3 regions of the Paraburkholderia sp. BR14312 genome follow, and region 3 is predicted to be linked to each of the others. Evidence: riboswitches for the same ligand, from Rfam matches in the RefSeq annotation. Region 3 holds a riboswitch; each other region holds the start of a gene.
The links. Region 3 has a riboswitch for cobalamin ahead of AB3X98_RS04040 (porin). Riboswitches for the same ligand answer to the same signal wherever they lie in the genome.

Region 1 (6,346 bases), on a different contig from region 3:
CGTGCGGGCGTCGCGCACAACGACTACGTGGTCGGCATCGCGAAGACGGGCGCAATGGACGAGGCCGCCGTGCTCGACGCGCTCGCGCATCTGCCGGCGCGGGGCGTGGGCGAGATCTACTGCCACCCGGCGCTCGCCGATGATGCGCACGAAGGGCCCATCACGCCGTCGATGCAGACGTATCGCCACGCCGACGAATTCGGCGCGCTCATCTCGCCTCGCGTGGCTGCAGCGCTCGCGCAAGCGGGCGTGCGCCGGGGCGGCTTCACCGACGTGTTTTTCGGCGCGGCTTCGGGCTCCGATCCCGCTGCGTCGCGCGGCCCCGAGGTGCAGGTGTCATGAAGTGGCTGCAATGGCTGGGCTTGCCGGTCGGGATCGCCATCCTGATCGGTCTCGTCGTCCATAACGGCGCGCACGATGTGCTGCGCGTGATCGGCACCGCAGGCCCCATGCTGCTCTGGCTCGTGCCGTTCCACGCGCTGCCGCTCCTGCTCGACGCGCATGCGTGGCGCCTCCTGCTCGACAAGCGCGCACCGCTGAGCTTCCTCTGGTGGACCGCGACCGTACGCGAGGCAGTGAACCGGCTGCTGCCCGTGGTCGGCGTGGGCGGCGAACTCGTCGGCATTCGTCTCGCGCGCTGGAAGGTGCGCAATGCGAGCGAGGTCACGGCTTCGGTGATCGTCGAGGTGTTCGTGACGATTGCCGTGCAATACGCGTTCTCGGCGCTCGGCGTCGTGCTGATCGTTGCGGCGACCGGCGCCGGCGGCTCGCTGCGCACCATCGCCACGATCGCACTGGCGCTCGTGCTCACGGCGCCGCTGCCCGTGCTCGCCGTGTTGCTGGTGCGTCGCGGCGGCGTTTTCCATGCGATCGAACGCTGGGCCGCGAAGCTGCTCGGCGCCGACAATCCGCTCATGCTCGGCATCGACGGCAAGCAGCTCGACGCCGATCTCGACGCGCTGATGTCGCGCACGGGCCTCATGTTTCGCGCTTTCTTCTGGCAGCTCGCCGGCTACATGCTCGGCGCGTTCGAGACGTGGTGGGCGCTCGCGCTGCTCGGCCATCCGGTGACGGTGGGCGATGCACTCGCCATCGAAGCCATCACCCAGGCCGTGCGTCATGCCGCCTTCATGGTGCCCGCCGGGCTCGGCGTGCAGGAAGTCGCCGTGGTGCTGCTCGCGCAGCTGTTTGGCGTGAGCCAGGACGTGGCGTTCTCGCTCGCGCTCGTCAAGCGCATGCGCGAAGTGGTGTTCGGCGTGCTCGCGCTGCTCTCGTGGCAGGCTGCGGAAATCGTTCGCACGCGTCGCACCATGCGCCACGGCGCGCAGGCCGCCGCGCAGACTGCTGACGCGCTGCCCGCCGCGGCGAGCGCGTCCGCACGCGCGCCGACCCCGAAGCGGGACTCGCAGCACGATCAGGTCCATTGACGGTACATTGTGGGCATGTCGATGCGCGCCGGATCGGCGCGCGTAGACGCAAGTCCATGTTGATGCGTTAGCAAGGACATGAAGCCCACGTTTTCACTCACGCGTTCGCTCGCGCTCGCGTGCGCCGCCACGGCGGCGTTCACGCTTTCCGGCTGCGACGATCGCCAGTTCGATGCCATGCTCGATACCATCCGGCAGGGATTCAAGGCGTTCTTCGATTCCGTGAAGCCCGACGCGCTGCTGCTCAAGGGCCTCACGCCAGGCGTTTCCACGCTCGAGCAGGTGCGCGAGCAAATGGGCAAGCCCGAGACCGAGCGCGTGTTCGACGACGGCTCGCGCCGCCTCGAATATCCGCGCGGCCCGCAGGGCCTCAAGACCTGGATGGTCGACATCGGTCCGAACGGGCGGCTCGTGGCCATTACTCAGGCGCTTACTGCGGAAAACTTCGCGAAGATCCGCGTCGGCATGAGTGAGGACGAGGTCCGGCGATTGCTCGGTAAACCCGGGCAAGTGGCCGGCTACCGCTTGAAGAAGGAGACGGTGTGGAGCTGGAAGTGGCTGGAAGGGGGCGTGACGCCCGAAGCGTATTTCAATGTGCATTTCGGACCGGACGGGCGGGTCACGACGACCTCGCGCTCGGACGTGATCCGCGGTCGCTGACTGCGTTGACTCAGTCGACCCAGGGCCACGCAAGGAGGCGCGCATGATGAACCGGCGACGGCCCAAGCGTGTCGGACTCGTGCTCGGCGGTGGCGCTGCGCGCGGCTGGGCGCATATCGGCGCGATTCGCGCGCTCGAGGAAGCGGGCATCAAGCCCGACGTGGTATGCGGTACGTCGATTGGCGCGCTCGTCGGCGCGGTGTACGCGAACGGCGATCTCGACTGGCTTGAAGACTGGGTAGGCAAGCTGACCTGGCAGACAGTGGTGCGCCTGCTCGACTTGCGTTTTTCGGGCGGGCTGCTCGGCGGGCGCAAAGTGATCGACCTGTTTGCGCACCAGTTCAACGGCCGCTCGATCGATGACCTGAGGCTGCCGTTCACGGCGGTTGCTACCGAACTCGACACCGGACGCGAAGTCTGGCTGCGCGAAGGCGGCGTGGTGGACGCCGTGCGCGCTTCGATCGCGATTCCCGGCATCTTCACGCCGATCTGGCATGACGGCGTGTGGCTCGTGGACGGCGGACTGAGCAACCCCGTGCCGGTATCCGCCGCGCGTGCGATGCGCGCCGACACCGTGATCGCCATCGACCTCAATCACGACATTCTCAACGGCCGCGACCTGGGCGGTGCGATCGACACGATGCCGCGCGAGCTGCCCGTGGAGGCGAGCGACGCGGCGACGGCGGCATCGGCCGCCGTGGCGGCCAGCGGCGGCGCCAATGGTGCCGAAAACAGCGAAGCGGGGCCCGAACCGCTCCTGCGCCGCAATGGCAAGCGCTTTCCGCGCTGGCTGCAGCCTGCAGGCCCCGGCGCGGCTGGCGGTCCGGACGTGCGCGTGGCGCCGCCGCCTAGCACGCGTGCGCCTTCCGTGTTGAGTTCGGTGGCCCAGAGCATCGACATCATGCAGGTGCGCATTACGCGCAGCCGCCTGGCAGGCGAGCCCGCCGACGTGCTGATCCAGCCGCGCCTGGGCGGCATGGGGATCTTCGACTTTCATCGCGCCGCGCCCGCCATCGAGGAAGGGCGCGCAGCCGTGCAGTACATGATGCCGGCCATCAAGGCACAGCTGGGGCTGGACTAGAGCGCTTCTAGCTACCGATCCAGAATGCCGGCGACGGCGAGGGCAGGGCGGTAGCGCCGTTCCGGTCCTCACTTCATCGCCGCGAGCCAAATCCAGCCGTGCTCTGTGCGGCGTAGGGCCGTCACGGAAAGCGGCGCGATTTCGATCGAGCGAAACCCCTCCGACGGCGCGCCCAGCGCGTGAAGAATCGCCGCCCGGATCACGCTCGCGTGCGTGAAGGCGACCACGTTGTGCCCCGAGTCGGGCACCGCATCGAGCCAGGCGCTGACGCGCGCGCGGACATCGTCGAACGATTCGCCGCCGCCTGGCGGCCGAAAGCCCGGATCGCGCGTCCAGGCCGCAAGGGCCTCGGGCGCTTCACGCGCGAGATCCGTCAGGCGCTGGCCTTGCCATGCACCGAAGGCGGCTTCGGCGAGCGCTTCAGCTGGCGTTGCCCCCGCGAAGCCTGCCGCGCGTGCGCTCGCGCGGGCGATCGCGGTGGGACTCGTGAGCGCGCGCGGCGCCTCGCCATTGCGATTACCACCGGCCAGCCCCGCGTGCCAGCGCTCGCGCCAGGCGGCAAGCGCCTCGAGTGCGCGCGCGTCGAGCGCTGCTTCGGCGTCTTCACCCGCAACAGGCACTTCAGGCGCTTGCGGGAACGTGCCCGAGCGCAGCGCAGCGTTCGCCGCATGGCTCACCAGCCAGACTGTCGTCGACATGCTTTTCCTTATGCTTCACTACTCTTTAGCTGACATCCGGGCCGCGGCCGGCCGCCGCAGCGCGTAGAATACAGGCTCCACGACACGCGGAAGCCGGTGCAAGTCCGGCGCGGTCGCGCCACTGTAACTGGTTGCCGTCGAAAACATCGAAGCAACGGAAGTCAGACCTGCGCGTCGTGAACCACTCTTTCAACGACTAGCGGGGCGCGTAACCCCAGGAGAAGTCAGCATGTCCGAAACCTCATTCCCCTTGCAGCACGCCCCGGCCGCGCCGGCGCCCATTGCGCTGCGAGACATCCTGCCCTGGGCGATCTTCGGCGGCCTCATGCTGCTGCTGGCCCTGTACTTCGTGGGCGCCGAGCAGGGCGCCACGTCGATCTTCCCGGGCATGTACGTCCACGAGTTCGTTCACGACGGCCGCCATCTGCTCGGCTTCCCCTGCCACTGACCGGGAGCTGACCATGGTTGGCAAGTTGCTGGTGCGCGGCATGCTCGCAGGCATCGCCGCGGGACTTCTCACGTTCGGCTTCGCGAAGATCGCGGGCGAGCCCCAGGTCGATCAGGCGATCTCCTTCGAGGAGAAAGCCGACGCCGCGAAGGGCGAAGCGCCCGAGCCCGAAATCGTCAGCCGCAAGACCCAGGCGAGCGTCGGTCTCTTCACGGGCGTCATGGTCTATGGCGCGTCGATCGGCGGACTCTTTGCGCTCGTCTTCGCGTATGCCAATGGTCGCGTGGGGCGTCTTTCGCCGCGCGCGCTCTCGGCCTGGCTCGCGCTCGCGGCGTTCGTCGCGATCTACCTGGTGCCGAACATCAAGTATCCGGCGAATCCGCCCTCGGTCGGCGACCCGGAGACGATCGGCTATCGCACCGGGCTCTTCTTCCTGATGATCGCGATCTCGATCGCCGTGTCGGTGTTCTCGCTCAAGGTGCGCGCCGCTTTCGTGCCGCGTCTGGGCGTCTGGAACGCGTCGATCGTGGCGCTCGTGCTGTTCGTCGTCGTGATCGGCGCGGTCCAGCTCGCGCTGCCGACGATCAACGAGGTGCCCGCCGCGTTCCCGGCCGTGCTGCTGTGGAAGTTCCGCACGGTGTCGATCGGTATGCAGCTCATTCTCTGGACCACGATCGGCCTGCTGTTTGGCGCGCTCGCCGAAAAGCTGCCTGGCGCGAATGCCCGTGCGGGCAGCGCACACGGCACGCAAACGCGCGCCACTTAAGCTCCGCTGGGGTCGCCGGGGCGCACGCCGCGCGCCTATCGAAAAAGCGACCCCAAACTTGCGTAAATGCCCCGCGCGCCTCGCGTGCCGGGGCATTTTTTTTCGCCTTTCAAAAGCATCGCGCCCGCGGCTGTGCGGGCCTGATCCGCACGCGCCGACGCGTCGCGCGGCAATGCTGCACTGCAATATCCGCGCCGCACGAGTTTGAGCAATCCATTTTGCACTGAGACGATCCGCGCCAGTTCATCGGTTTCAGCGGCGCCCACGTGCCGCGCGAGGCCGCCCGAAACGACAAAACAACTTTGTTCCGGAGACGCGCGTGATCCTTTACGGCTTTGGCCCGGTGCTGCTCGCCGGCACGATCCAGACCATCGAACTTTCGCTCCTCTCGCTCGGCGTGGCCGTGCTGCTCGGTCTGGCTGGCGCGGCGGCCAAGCTCTCGTTCAACCGGCCGCTCGCCGCCGTGGCGACCGCCTACACGACGCTGATCCGCTCGGTGCCCGACCTCGTGCTGATGCTGCTGCTCTTCTACAGCATCCAGATCGGCGTGAACGAGGCCACCGACGCGCTCGGCATGGCGCAGATCGATATCGATCCGTTCGTGGCCGGCGTCGTCACGCTCGGCTTCATTTACGGCGCGTACTTCACCGAAACGTTCCGCGGCGCGTTTCTCGCGGTGCCGCGCGGCCAGCTCGAAGCGGGGCACGCCTACGGCATGAGCGGCGCGCGCGTGTTCGCCCGCATCCTCTTCCCGCAGATGATGCGTTTCGCGCTGCCCGGCATCGGCAACAACTGGCAGGTGCTCGTGAAGGCAACGGCGCTCGTGTCGATCATCGGTCTCGCCGATGTCGTGAAGGCCGCCCAGGACGCGGGCCGCAGCACCTTCAACCTGTTCTTCTTCCTCGTGATCGCGGCGCTCATCTACCTCGCGATCACCACGCTCTCGAACTTCGCGCTCGTCTGGCTCGAACGCCGCTATTCGGTGGGCGTGCGTCACGCGCAACTGTGAGGACAAGGCCGTCATGAACGAAATCATCCAGCAATTCGGCCGCGCGTTCCTCTACTGGGACGGCGAGCATGTCTCGGGCCTCGCGATGACGCTGTGGCTGCTCGTGATCTCCGTCGCCTTCGGGTTCGTGTGCGCGGTGCCGCTCGCCGTGGCGCGCGTCTCGAGCCGCCGCTGGCTCTCGCTGCCGGTGCGCTTCTACACCTACGTGTTTCGCGGCACGCCGCTCTACGTGCAGTTGCTGCTCATCTACACGGGCG
Region 2 (6,346 bases), on a different contig from region 3:
GTGCCATGACGTTCACGCCCGTGAGTCCACCGAGCAGCGGCACGACGGCGCTGCCGTCCTCGGCGAGCGCGAGCACCGGCGGCTCTGCGCCCTTGTTGGCAAGGAGCGGCGCGAGGCAGCGGATCACGATGCCCGCCGCACACAGCGCGACGATGGGCAGGCCGCGCGTATAGCATTCGCGCAAATGCGCGCCAAGTTCGCTGAACGCGACATCGCCCGCCACGCGGCCCTCCAGCGCATGGACCTGCGCGCCTGGGTAAAGCGTCTGCACGCGCCGCGCCGTGGCGAGCGCGCCGGGCCCGAGAATGACGATGGCGGGCGGCGTCACGACTGCCATTTCACCCCCGGCACGACGAGCAGCGAGAAGTACGGCGAAGCCATCGGATCGACGTCGTCGAGCGGGACGATGCGCTGGTTCGCCATGGTTGCGCGCTCGACATACAGCGCGCGATGCGCGAGGTCCAGTTCGCCCAGCACGCGGCGCACCTTGTCGAAATTGCGGCCCAGTTTCATGATTACGGCGGCGTCCGCGTCGGCCAGGCGCCGGCGCAATTCGTCCTCGGGCAGCACGCCCGAGAGTACGGCGAGGCTCTGGTTGCGGTAGACGAGCGGCACGCCCAGCACCGCCGCGCCGCCCAGCATCGAGCACACGCCCGGCACGACTTCGGCCTCGTAGTGTGCGGCGAGCCGGTCGTGCAGATACATGTACGAGCCGTAGAAGAACGGATCGCCTTCGCAGATCACGGCCACGTCGCGTCCGGCGTCGAGATGGCGCGAAAGCGTTTGTGCCGCGCCGTCGTAGAAGTCGGCGATGATCGCTTCGTACGAGAGCGGCGGTTCGAGCGCTTCGGTCGTCACGGGGTACACGAGCGGCAGGCGTTCCTGCTCCGCTTCGAGATGGGCCTCGACGATGCCGAACGCATTGCCTTTCTTGCCCTTCGCGACGAAATACGCGACCACGGGCGCGGCCTTGAGCAGGCGCAGCGCCTTGAGCGTGAGCAGTTCGGGGTCGCCGGGGCCGACGCCAATGCCGTGCAGACGTCCTTTGCGGATCATTTATTCGGTCTCCGAAGCGAGTGCGTTGACGGCGGCGGCGGCCATCGCGCTGCCGCCGCGGCGGCCGTGCACGACGACGAAGGGCACGCCGTGACTTTCGGCTGCGAGCTGCGCCTTGGACTCGGCCGCGCCGACGAAGCCGACGGGAAAGCCGAGGATGAGCGCGGGGCGTGGGGCGCCGGCGGCAATCATGTCGAGCAGATAAAAGAGCGCGGTGGGCGCATTGCCGATCGCAACGACGCTGCCTGCCAGATGCGGCCGCCACAGTTCGAGCGCGGCTGCCGAGCGCGTGTTGCCGATCTCGCGCGCGAGATCCGGGACGGCGGGATCGTCGAGTGTGCAGATCACGGCGTTGTCCGCGGGCAAGCGCGCGCGCGTCACGCCATAAGCGACCATTTTCGCGTCGCAGAGAATCGGCGCGCCGCCCGCGAGCGCGTTGCGGCCCGCCGTGCCCGCGCCCGCGGAAAACGCGAGGTCGGCGACCACGTCGACCATGCCGCATGCATGAATCACGCGCACGGCGAGTTTTTCGAGGTCGGCGGGAATGCGCGAGAGGTCGGCTTCGGCGCGGATCGTCGCGAACGACTCGCGATAGATCGCCTGGCCGTCGCGAATGTAATCAGACATCTTGGGTACTCCGGGGCCGCTGCGCGAGTGCCAGCGCGGCGGCTTCGATCGTCAGGCTGCGCGCGACGAGCTGGCCGAAGCCGCTTTGCGTATCGTCGCGCTGGTACAGGTCGTAGTGGTCGGGGGCGCTGGCGAGCAACGTGAACGGCGCGCAATGCGCGGCTGCGCAGGAGCGCTCGCAGCCGCTCAGGTGGGCTTCGGCGCCGGGCGGCAGCAGGGCGGCGAGGCGCTGGGCGTCGGCTTTCGTGTCCGCGCGGCTTTTTGCGCATCCCGTCGAGCCGGTGCACGCGATCAGGCGCGCGAGCGGGTCGGCGCGCGAGACGATGAGACCGAGCGCGTGCAGGCGTTCGAGCGCGGCGGGCATGGCGTGCGCGGGCACGTTCGGCAGCAGCACGCCTTGCCAGGGCGTCACGCGCAGCGTCGCATCGCCCGAGTCTTCCGCGAGCGCGGCGAGTGCGCGCAGCGTTGGCGCGTCGATACGGCCGAGCGCGGGCTGCGCGCCCACGTAGCTGCGGCCGTCGGCGTGCAGCGCGTGCGCGCCGAGGCGCAGGTCGGCTGGACTCGCCGCGCGGCGCCACGCGTGCAGCGTGGCGTCGTCACGCGTCAGCGCGCATTCGCCATGCTGTTGCGCGCGCTGTAGCAGCGCATCGAGCGAATGAGTGGCGAGGACGTCGCGCATGCGGGTGGCGTCCGCGTCCGCGAGATCGAGGAACGCATGCAACAGCGCGCGCATCGATGCGCAAACGTCTTCGGCCGCGAGCGTGCCGACTGGCTGCGCCGTGGGGCAACCTGCGAGCCCCAGCGCGAAGCGCACCGTTGCGCCATAAGGCAGCGCGGCGAGCCAGATGTCGTGCGGATGCTCGAGCATCGCCACACGTTCACCGCCGTCGAGTTGCAGCGCGAACTTGGGCGAGAGTGCGGCGAAGCGTGGCTCGCGCTGCATCATGTCGATGAGCGCGGCGGCGAGTTCCGTCGTGTCCCACAACGCGTCAGGGTCGAGGCCCGCGAGCGGGCTCAGCATCACGTTGCGCAATTCGTCGGCGGCGCATGCACGCTCGACCGGGCTCGCGGCGTCGATGCCGGCAGGGCCGAGGCCTGCGTCGATCAGCGCGGCGCTCAATGCCGCTTCTTCGCCGGCGCGCACGCCGCGAATCTGCACGTTCGCGCGATTGGTCAGTTCGAGTACGCCGTTCGCGTGCGTCGACGCTGCGTCGGCGAGGGCCCGCGCACGCGCGGCGCTCAGCGCGCTGCCAGGCAGGCGGATGCGGCACAGGCCGCCGTCGCGCGCCGCGGCCACGCGCAGGAGCCCCGGGCACGCCGAGGGGCGGAGCACGGCCAATGCGGCAGCGGGCGAGACAGGCTTCGTTTCGTGTTTCAAGGCATTACCGGGTAAGCATCACGCTGGAGCGGCGCGTTGCCCGCACGGCAGGCGGGAAACGGCAGCGGTATCGGTACACCCCGTCCGATATGGGTTCGCGCGAACAGTCGGCCGGCAGGTCTCCTGGCTCGCAGGACGTGAACCGCATCGGCCTTCCCGGTAAAACCAGTGGCTCGGGTGGATGCGGTCTCGCTGCTCACAGTCGCGGGGCGGCCACAGCTTGCTGTGTTCCCTGATTGCGATCCGGAGTTAGCGCTTCAGCGCTTACTCCGGTCCCATGCAAAGCTGCGATCCGGAGTTAGCGCTTCAGCGCTTACTCCGGTCCCATGCAAAGCTCCGGTCCCATGCAAAACTGCCTTAAAGGCGCCGGCGGACACGGTATTATGCCCGTTTTCACGCGTGCTCCGCCCCACAATAGGGCTGCGGGTCCGTGGCGGTGTAGAGAAACAGGCAACGGCGGGAGAGCGAATGCAGGGCACGCAGGCATGGCTGACGGTGGTGGGCATCGGCGACGATGGATACGCGGGGCTCGGGCGCGACGCGCGGCGCGTGCTGTTCGACGCGGCCATCGTGACGGGTGGCGAACGCCATCTGGCGATGCTGCCCTCGCGCGTGCGTGCACGGCGCGAAGCGTGGCCCCAGCCGTTTAGCGTCGAGGCGCTGCTTGCGTACCGCGAGTCGAATCAGTCCGTATGCGTGCTCGCGAGCGGCGACCCCATGCTGTTCGGCGTGGGCGCGACGCTCGCGCGCCGCGTGGTGCCCGGTGAAATGCGCGTGCTGCCCGCGCCGTCGTCGCTCTCGCTCGCGGCGGCGCGCAAGGGGTGGGCGCTGCAAGATACGGCGATGGTCTCGCTCGTCGGTCGTCCGCTCGATGCGCTGCGCCGCCATCTCTACGCGCGCTCGCGCGTGCTCGCGTTGAGCGCGGATGGGCGCACGCCCGCGGCGCTTGCCGCGTTGCTCGCCGAAGCGGGCTTCGGCGCCACGCGTCTTGCCGTGTTCGAGCATCTGGGCGGCCCGCTCGAACGCCGCATAGAAGGCCGCGCCGATGCGTGGCACGTTGAAGAAGCCGCGGCGCTCAATCTGGTCGCGTTCGAATGCGAAAGCGATAGTGCGCAGACGCCCGCGCGCGGCTGGACGCTCACGCCAGGGCTTCCCGACGACGCCTACCGACACGACGGTCAGATTACGAAGCGCGACGTGCGCGCGCTCACGCTCGCGCGTCTCGCGCCGACGCCCGGCGCGTTGCTGTGGGACGTGGGCGCGGGCAGCGGCTCGATCGGCATCGAATGGATGCGTTCGCACGCCGCTTGCCGCGCGATCGCGATCGAGGCGAACGCCGAGCGTCAACGCTTCATCGAGCACAATCGCGCGGCGTTGGGCGTGCCGGGTTTGCAACTCGTTGCGGGCCGCGCGCCCGACGCGCTCGCAGGGCTCGCCGCGCCAGACGCGGTCTTTATCGGCGGCGGCGTGACCGTACCCGGCGTGCTGGACGCGTGCTGGGCGGCGCTCGCGAGCGGCGGGCGGCTCGTCGCGAACGCGGTGACGTTGCAGAGCGAAGCGGCACTCGTGGCATGGCGCGCGCAGCACGGCGGCACGCTCACGCGCGTCGGCATCGGCGAGGCGCAGCCGCTGGGCGGCTTCGACACCTGGCGTCAGGCCTTGCCCGTCACGCTTTACGAGGCCGTCAAGCCATGACGGCGCGCATCCTGCTGCTCGGCGGCACCGGCGATGCGCTGGCGATCGCGCGCACGCTCGGCCCCCAGCACGTCTACTCGCTCGCGGGCCTTGGCCGCGTGCCCGCCGATCTCGCCTGCGCGGTGCGGGTGGGCGGCTTTGGCGGAGCCGAAGGGCTCGCGCGTTTTCTCGCGGACGAAAACATCACACTGGTTTTCGACGCCACGCATCCCTATGCCGCGCAGATCAGCGCCAACGCGGCGCGTGCGTGCGAAGCGGCACACGTGCCGTACTGGGCGCTGCGGCGTGCGCCGTGGCAGCCGCAGCCCGGCGACGACTGGCGCATGGTGAGCGGCTGGGCCGGCGTGGTCGAAGCGGTCATGCCGTTCGCGCGCCCGCTCTTCACGCTCGGGCGCGAGCCGCTTGCGCATCTGAACGAGGTGCCGGAGCATCAGCACTGGACGGTTCGTTGCCTCGAAGCGCATCCTGGCCACGCCCGTGCGCGCATCATCGACGCGCGCGGGCCGTTCACGGCCGTTGGCGAGCGCACGCTCTTTACCGAAGCGCGCATCGACGTCGTGGTCAGCAAGAACAGCGGCGGCGCGGCGACCGAAGCGAAGCTCGCCGTCGCGCGCGAAATGGGCTTGCCCGTGGTGATGATGCAGCGCCCGCCGCTGCCCGACGCGCAACGTGAATTCACGTCGGCGCAAGCGGCAATCGACGCGCTCGCGAACCCTATTCAGCGGAGTTTCCACGCATGACCGTTTTCTTCATCGGCGCGGGGCCTGGCGATCCTGAACTGATCACCGTGAAAGGCCAGCGCCTCGTGCGCAATTGCCCCGTCATTCTCTACGCGGGCTCGCTCGTGCCGCCCGCCGTGCTGGAGGGCCACCGCGCGCACAAGGTGGTGGACACGGCGCCGCTCACGCTCGACGAGATCGTCGCGCTGCTCGAAAACGCGCATGCCCAGGGCTTCGACGTGGCGCGCGTGCATTCGGGCGACCCGTCGCTCTATGGCGCGATCGGCGAGCAGATCCGGCGGTTGCGTATGCTCGGTATTCCTTATGAAGTCGTGCCCGGCGTGACCGCGACCGCTGCGTGCGCGGCGGCGCTCGGCAGCGAACTCACGCTGCCCGGCATTTCGCAGACGCTCATTCTCACGCGCTACGCCACCAAAACGTCGATGCCCGAAGGCGAGCAGTTAGGCGACCTCGCGCGTCACCGAGCGACGCTCGCGATTCACCTGGGCGTGCGCCATATCGCGCGCATCGTCGAGGAATTGCTGCCGCACTACGGCGAAGATTGCCCGGTCGCGGTGATTTATCGCGCGAGCTGGCCCGACGAGGAACGCGTAACGGGCACGCTCGCGGATATCGCGCAGAAGGTGCTCGCTACGGATATCGAGCGTACCGCGCTCATTCTCGTAGGGCGCGTGCTCGAGGCGGAGGGGTTTGCGGATTCGAAGCTGTATGGGGCGCAAAAGCGCCACGACTAGGAAAGCGCGCGCAAGTGCGCGCGCAGCTTGTCCACCTCGCCCTCGGCGAACTCCTTTTCGATCTCCTCATGCGTTTGCTGCCATAGCGGAAACGCAGCGTTGAGCAGCCGATGCCC
Region 3 (6,346 bases):
TGTACCGCGATGCCGTCGAAACCATCCGCAATCGAGGAACACGACGGACAGCCCGCCGCATAGTCCGGCCCGAACATGAAGTGATAAACGAGCAGTTGCGAGCGCCCCTTGAAGAGATCGGCGAGCGTGGCAACGAGCAGTTGCGAGCGCCCCTTGAAGAGATCGGCGAGCGTGGCACCGCCCTCTTCGGTTTCGAAGCGATACATCTTGTCGACGCGCACCCAGGGCAGCGCCTGGCGTTGCTGCGCCAATGCGTCGCCGCGGCGCGTATGTTCTTTCTCGGCGGCGAGCAGTGCGATGCGCGCCGCAAGCCAGTCTTCGCGCGTTCCTGTGGTATGGGTTGCCATTGCCTGGTCCTCCTATGGATTCACTATGGTGGCGGCGCGCTGTACGCATCGCCATGCCGTTCGATCGATGATTCATTTGATCGCCGTGTTAGATTAGGTCCGGACCGAGAAGGAGGGGGAGTGACAAGTGTGGCGGGATTCCCATGACCATGGATTCGCTGATCACGGCTGCCGCGCGCGCGCTCGCGGCCGGTGATCCGCTCGGCGCGCTGAACCGGGTCGCGTTGCGCGACGACGCCCCCGCGCTCGCGCTGCGCGGCATCGCCATGGCGCAGCTCGGCGACTTCGCGCGCGCCAAAGCGCTGCTGCGCAGCGCGGCGCGCGGCTTCGGCGCGCGCGAGGCCGTCGCTCGCGCGCGCTGCGTCGTCGCCGAGGCCGAAATCGCGCTCGCTTCGCGCGAGCTCGGCTGGCCGACCGATACGCTCGCTGCGGCGCGGCAAACGCTCGAAGCCCATGGCGACCGCCTCAATGCCGCGCACGCGCGCTACCTGGAAATTCGCCGTTTGCTGCTGATCGGCCGGCTCGACGAGGCTGGGGGCATGCTTTCCGAAGTCGATCCCGCGCCGTTGCCGCCCGCTTTGCGCGCGGCGCATGAGCTGATCGCCGCCGGCATTGCCATGCGGCGCATTCAAACGCAAGCGGCGCGGCAAGCGCTCCGCGCGGCCGCGCGCGCCGCGCGTGAGGCGGGCATCGCGGCGCTGAGCGCCGAGATCGAGAGCGCAGCGCTGCTGTTGACTTCACCGGCGGCGCGCCTCATCGCGCGCGGTGAAGAGCGGGTGTTGCTGCTGGAAGACGTCGAGGCGCTGCTCGCCTCGAAGGCCCTCGTCGTGGACGCGTGCCGCTACGTCGCGCGCGAGGGTCCAACCGTCATCGAACTCGCAAGACGGCCAGTGCTGTTCGTGCTCGCCCGCGCGCTTGCGCAGGCGTGGCCCGCCGACGTGCCGCGCGATGCGCTCATCGCCCGCGCCTTTCGCACGAAGCACGCCGACGAAACGCACCGTGCCCGCCTGCGCGTGGAAATCGGCCGCTTGCGCACGCTGATGCGCGACGTGGCCGAGATCGGCGCGACCCAGCAGGGCTTCGCGCTGGCGCCGCGCCACGCGAGCGAAGTGGTGGTACTGGCGCGGCCCGTGGAAGAAAAGCACGCCGCCGTGCTGGCTTTTCTCGCCGATGGGCAATCGTGGTCGAGTTCGGCGCTGGCGCTCGCGCTCGGCGCGAGCCAGCGCACGGTGCAGCGCGCGCTCGATTCGCTCGCGGCGGCGGACAAGGTGCAGTCGTTCGGCTACGGCCGCGCGCGCCGCTGGACCACGCCGCCCGTCCCCGGATTCGCGACGACCTTGTTACTCCCCGCCCCGCTGCCAGGCGATTAGGATGAACGCCTGTCCCTTCATTCAACGAGGAAACCATGAAACGAACGACTGCCGAAATCGTCCGCGAGTACGGCCCTTTCCCCGGCATCGAGAAGGTGGGCGGGGTCACGTACGACGGCAAACAGGTGTGGTTCGCCGTCGGCGAGCGCATCGCGTCGCTCGATCCGCAGAGCGGCCAGACGCAGCGCTCGATCGACATCGCGGCGCACGCGGGCACGGCTTTCGACGGCCGGCATCTGTTTCAGATCGCCGAGGATCGCATCCACAAGATCGACCCCGAAACGGGCCGCGTGCTCGCGACGATTCCCGCGCCCGGAGGCGGCGGCGACTCGGGGCTCGCGTGGGCGGACGGGACGCTCTGGGTCGGGGTGTATCGCGAGCGCAAGATCCATCAGGTCGATCCGCAGACGGGCGCGATCCTGCGCACGCTCGAATCGAGCCGCTTCGTCACGGGCGTGACGTGGGTGGACGGTGAACTGTGGCACGGCACCTGGGAAGGCGACGAGAGCGATTTGCGGCGTATCGATCCGGGCACGGGCGAACTGCTGGAACAGCTCGACATGCCGCCCGGCACCGCCGTTTCGGGGCTGGAGTCCGATGGCGGCGAGCAGTTTTTCTGCGGCGGCGGGAATAGTGGGAAGATTCGCGCGGTGCGGCGTCCGAAGCGCGAGGGCTAGGCGAGCGGGCGCGCGAAACGCTTGAACGCACCCGCTCGCACGCAACGCTCAGAACGTATAGGTCACCTTGCCAAACGCCGTGCGCCCCAGCGTGTTGTACCCGTATGCGGTCACGTACTGCCGGTTGAACACGTTCGCCAGCGTGGCCGATAGCGCGAGATGCGCATTGACCTTGTACGTCGCGCGCAGGCTCACCGTCGTCCATGAAGGCAGGTAGATCGTGTTGAGCTGGTCGTCGAACGTCGAGCCGTTATACAGCAGCGAAACGCCGGTGCTGAGCGCGTGGAGCTGGAACTCGTCCCACGTGTGATCCACGCTCAGGCTCACCGTCTGGCGCGGGCGGCGATTGAGCCAGGTCTGGTCGGTCACGTCCTGCGGATTCAGAATCCCCACCGTGAGGCTCACCGGCGTGTACTGGCCGAGCGTGCCCTTGTACGAGAGGTCGAGACCTTGAATGTGCGCGCGGCCCACGTTCACGGGCAGGAAGGTCTGCGAGTTGTACGTGATGAGATCGTGCACGCGCGTGTCGTACACGGCCGCCGTGAACGTGCCGATGGACGTGGTGGCATCGAGCGCGGCTTCGACCGAGTCGCTGCGCTCGGGCAGCAGGTTGGGATTCGAGTAGCCCGGATAGTAGAGGTCGTTGAACGTCGGCAGGCGGAACGCATTGCCGTACGAAACGCGCGCCGTGTAGACCGGCGTGATGGCCCACGAGAGCGCGACATTGCCCGTATTCACCGATTGCCCCTGCACGATTTCGTGCCGCCCCGCCAGAAACAGCGTGACGGGTCCGAGCGTGGTCGACTGATGCATCGACACGGCCGAATCGTTGCGCGCGGGCAGCCCGCCCGGCACGTCCACGGGCAGGAACGCCAGCTCGCGGGTGTAGTCGTAGGCGAGCTTGGTCTCGCCGTCGAGCGGCATGCCGAAGAGCGTGTGGCCCCTTTCCTGATGCGTGATCGAGGTGGAGGTGGAAAAGCGCGTCGAGTCGATTTCGTCGGTCGGGATCGTCGGGTCGTTCGAATAGAGGAACTGACGGTCCGTCGCGTAGCCCACCGACTGGTCGAGCTGCGTGGTCGGCGTGATGTCGAGGTGGAACGCGAGACCGGTCGTGAGCTGCGTGTCGCGCTGCCGGTCGTTGCCTCCCGCGTTGTCGTAGGAGAGATCGGAGCGGTGGTAGAGCGCGAAGGTCGAGATCGACCAGTTGTCGTGCGCGTAGCCAAGGCGCGCGTCGAGGTTCTGCGCGTGGTATGGATTGCGGCCGTCTTCGTGGCCGTAGGCCCCGGTCTGCGTCGCGTCGATGCCCGCCGTGTTGTAGTCGTGCAGGCCCAACGAGTAGGTGAGGCCGCTCAGTGCGGAAAGCGGCCCTGTCGAGCCGATCGAGCCCGAGGTGCGCACCTGCGAGTCGAAGGTCTTGTTCGAGCCGCCGCCGAACGAGACGGTGGTCTGGTTCGGCTGGTTCGACGCATGGCGCGTGAAGAGCTGCACGACGCCGCCCATGGCGTCCGCGCCGAACGAGGCGGCCGCGGGGCCCGAGATCACCTCGACGCGGTCGAACGAGGCAGTCGCAAGATCGGCCCATTCTGCCGTGCCCGTGGTGACGGAGCCTATGCGTATGCCGTCGATGAACACGGCCACCTGGTCGGCCGACGAGCCGCGAATGCTGACCCCCGTGTACGACCCCGGGCCGCCGGTCTGCGAGACGGTGACACCCGGCAGCGTGGCGAGCGCCTGCGCGATGCTGGGGTCGACGGGGGACACGCGCTCGAGGTCCTGGCGCGTAAGCACCTGGGTGGTTGCATAGCGCTGATCGAACGATTGTGGCAGATGCTGCGCGTCGCCCACGACGAGGATATTGGGCAGCGTGGTGTCGCCGCCGGCTTGCTGCGGCGCCTGGGCGGACGATGCATTGGCGGCGTCGGCGGCATGCGCGGTTTGCCACGCCCAGGCGAGCGCGGCGGAAGTCAATACGAATTGGCGAAACTTCATGATGCGGTGGCTGGAAACAGCTCCTGAAATACGGGCTGTCCGTGCAACGGGCGATCGCCACGCGGGCGGTGCTTGCGCATTGGGGATCCCCGCCCGCTGCGGCTGCTGGACTCGGTTGATGGCAGGTCTCCTGGCTCGCGGGTCGACATCCGCAGCCGGCCTTCCCGGTTTCCCAGTGGCCTTCTCTGGCATGGACTCGCCGCTTACAGTTGCGGGGGCAGCCGCAGTCTTGCACTGCGTTCCCTTTTGATCCCGTCGCCGGGAACCATCAGGGCGCAAGGGTAAGGGCCGCGCAATCGGTGCGTCAACCTTTGACGAGCGTCGTGTGGCAAAAACACCCGGTTTGGCTGCTCCCGCAACTTACGCTATCCTTGCGGCTGTTTTTCGCGCGTAGGCGCTGCACAAGCGAAACGCAGCAGGGAAGCCGGTGAGAATCCGGCGCGGTCGCGCCACTGTGACCGGCGGTCAATCGAGCCAGAAGTCAGACCTCGCTACGTCCTCGCCGCATCGAGCGGGGGCGGACGGCGCTCGTCCACGCAATCCCACCTACACAAACAAGACGACTCATGAACAAGAACATTCTCGCCGTCCTGGGTGGGACGGCATTGGCATTCACCGGCGCTGGCGCCTCGGCGCAGCAGGTCACGTTGTACGGTGAGATGGACGCGAGCGTCGACTATGTCAGCGACGTTGGCGGCCGCACCCAATATCGTGCAGGCTCGGGTCTTGTCGACGGCAGCTTCTGGGGCCTGCAGGGCACTGAGGACCTCGGCGGCGGCAACGCCGCGATCTTTCGCCTCGAGCGCGGCTTCTCGGCCACCTCTGGCGAAGCCTTCAACGACCATCCGTTCTACGTTGGTCTGCAATCCGAACGACTCGGCACGATCACGCTAGGCCGCCAGTACGACACGATGCACGACTACTTCGCCCCGTTCACGCTAACGGGCGGCGCGGGCGGCACGGCATTCGCGCATCCGTTCGACAACGACAACGCCAACAATTCGTGGCTCGCCTCGAACGCCGTGAAGTACGCGAGCGCAACGTACGGTGGTTTCAGCGCCGGCGCGATGTACGCGTTTTCGAACGAGGCGGGGCGCTTCGCGCAAAATCGCGCTTACGGCTTCGGCGTCCATTACGAAGGCGGCCCGTTCAGCGCAGGCGTGGCGTGGATGCACATCAACGGACGCGGCGCCTCTTCGGTGGGTGCGTACGATACATCGGTGCTGCCGGGTGCGGGCCTCGTGCCGACCGAGGTCGCGGTGCAGCGCGAAGACACCATCGGCGCGGGCATGAGCTACGCGCTGGGAGACGTCACGCTTGGCGCGGCCTGGTCGCGTTCCATTCATACCGGTGTCAGCGAGGCCGACGGCGGCGCGCCCTTGCCTTCGATCGCATTCAGCAATTACGAAGTGAATGCGCTATGGCAGGTGACGCCAGCGTTCTCGCTCGCGGGCATGTATGCCTATACGGGCGCGACCTCCGCGCATTGGCATCAAGGCGCGCTGCAGGCCGGCTATCAACTGTCCAAACGCACGGACGTTTATACCGAGGCGATCTATCAGCGCGCGTCGTCCGGTGCGCTTGCGATGATCAACACCTGCGACCCGTCGGGCGGCCGCAACCAGGTGCTCGTGGCCGCGGGCATCCGGCATCGCTTCTGATGCGTAAAAAAGGCCCCGAACCGTTGCGATTCGGGGCCTTTATACTGCGTGGCTACATCACGAAGCCGAGAGCTTCACCGAAACGCCGGTCGAAGAATAAACGGGCGTGGCCTTGAAGCCATCGACCGTGACGGTCGCGAATTTCACCGATGCGCCGCTGCCGTCGATCACGTCGATCGTGTCGCCCGCTTTCGGCGTATAGCCGTTCACGAACTTCACATGCAGCGTGCCGCCCGCCACCGTGAGCTGGCCGCCCACACGCAGGCGTCCGCCGCCGTTGCCGTCGATATCGAGTTCGAGCG

Region 1: it holds a riboswitch for cobalamin, as region 3 does, so the genes downstream of both, AB3X98_RS22465 (CbtB domain-containing protein) here and AB3X98_RS04040 (porin) in region 3, are expected to answer to the same signal.
Region 2: it holds a riboswitch for cobalamin, as region 3 does, so the genes downstream of both, cobG (precorrin-3B synthase) here and AB3X98_RS04040 (porin) in region 3, are expected to answer to the same signal.

Annotation. Positions count from the first base shown of each region.
Region 1 is NZ_JBFPKI010000007.1:494,776-501,121, reverse strand. Features, by position in the region: gene hpnK (hopanoid biosynthesis-associated protein HpnK) at 1-342, shown strand, start outside; gene AB3X98_RS22485 (lysylphosphatidylglycerol synthase domain-containing protein) at 339-1,427, shown strand; gene AB3X98_RS22480 (hypothetical protein) at 1,506-2,087, shown strand; gene AB3X98_RS22475 (patatin-like phospholipase family protein) at 2,131-3,168, shown strand; gene AB3X98_RS22470 (histidine phosphatase family protein) at 3,237-3,866, opposite strand; cobalamin riboswitch at 3,911-4,056, shown strand; gene AB3X98_RS22465 (CbtB domain-containing protein) at 4,096-4,314, shown strand; gene AB3X98_RS22460 (CbtA family protein) at 4,328-5,080, shown strand; gene AB3X98_RS22455 (ABC transporter permease) at 5,400-6,089, shown strand; gene AB3X98_RS22450 (ABC transporter permease) at 6,103-6,346, shown strand, end outside.
Region 2 is NZ_JBFPKI010000009.1:333,641-339,986, reverse strand. Features, by position in the region: gene cobJ (precorrin-3B C(17)-methyltransferase) at 1-337, opposite strand, end outside; gene AB3X98_RS25995 (precorrin-2 C(20)-methyltransferase) at 325-1,056, opposite strand; gene AB3X98_RS25990 (precorrin-8X methylmutase) at 1,057-1,683, opposite strand; gene cobG (precorrin-3B synthase) at 1,676-3,061, opposite strand; cobalamin riboswitch at 3,157-3,344, opposite strand; gene cbiE (precorrin-6y C5,15-methyltransferase (decarboxylating) subunit CbiE) at 3,530-4,756, shown strand; gene AB3X98_RS25975 (cobalt-precorrin-6A reductase) at 4,753-5,496, shown strand; gene cobM (precorrin-4 C(11)-methyltransferase) at 5,493-6,230, shown strand; gene AB3X98_RS25965 (MarR family winged helix-turn-helix transcriptional regulator) at 6,227-6,346, opposite strand, start outside.
Region 3 is NZ_JBFPKI010000001.1:890,626-896,971, forward strand. Features, by position in the region: gene AB3X98_RS04020 (DUF899 domain-containing protein) at 1-347, opposite strand, end outside; gene AB3X98_RS04025 (helix-turn-helix domain-containing protein) at 497-1,717, shown strand; gene AB3X98_RS04030 (glutamine cyclotransferase) at 1,753-2,394, shown strand; gene AB3X98_RS04035 (TonB-dependent receptor) at 2,443-4,383, opposite strand; cobalamin riboswitch at 4,486-4,668, opposite strand; cobalamin riboswitch at 4,759-4,893, shown strand; gene AB3X98_RS04040 (porin) at 4,950-6,044, shown strand; gene AB3X98_RS04045 (phosphatase PAP2 family protein) at 6,102-6,346, opposite strand, start outside.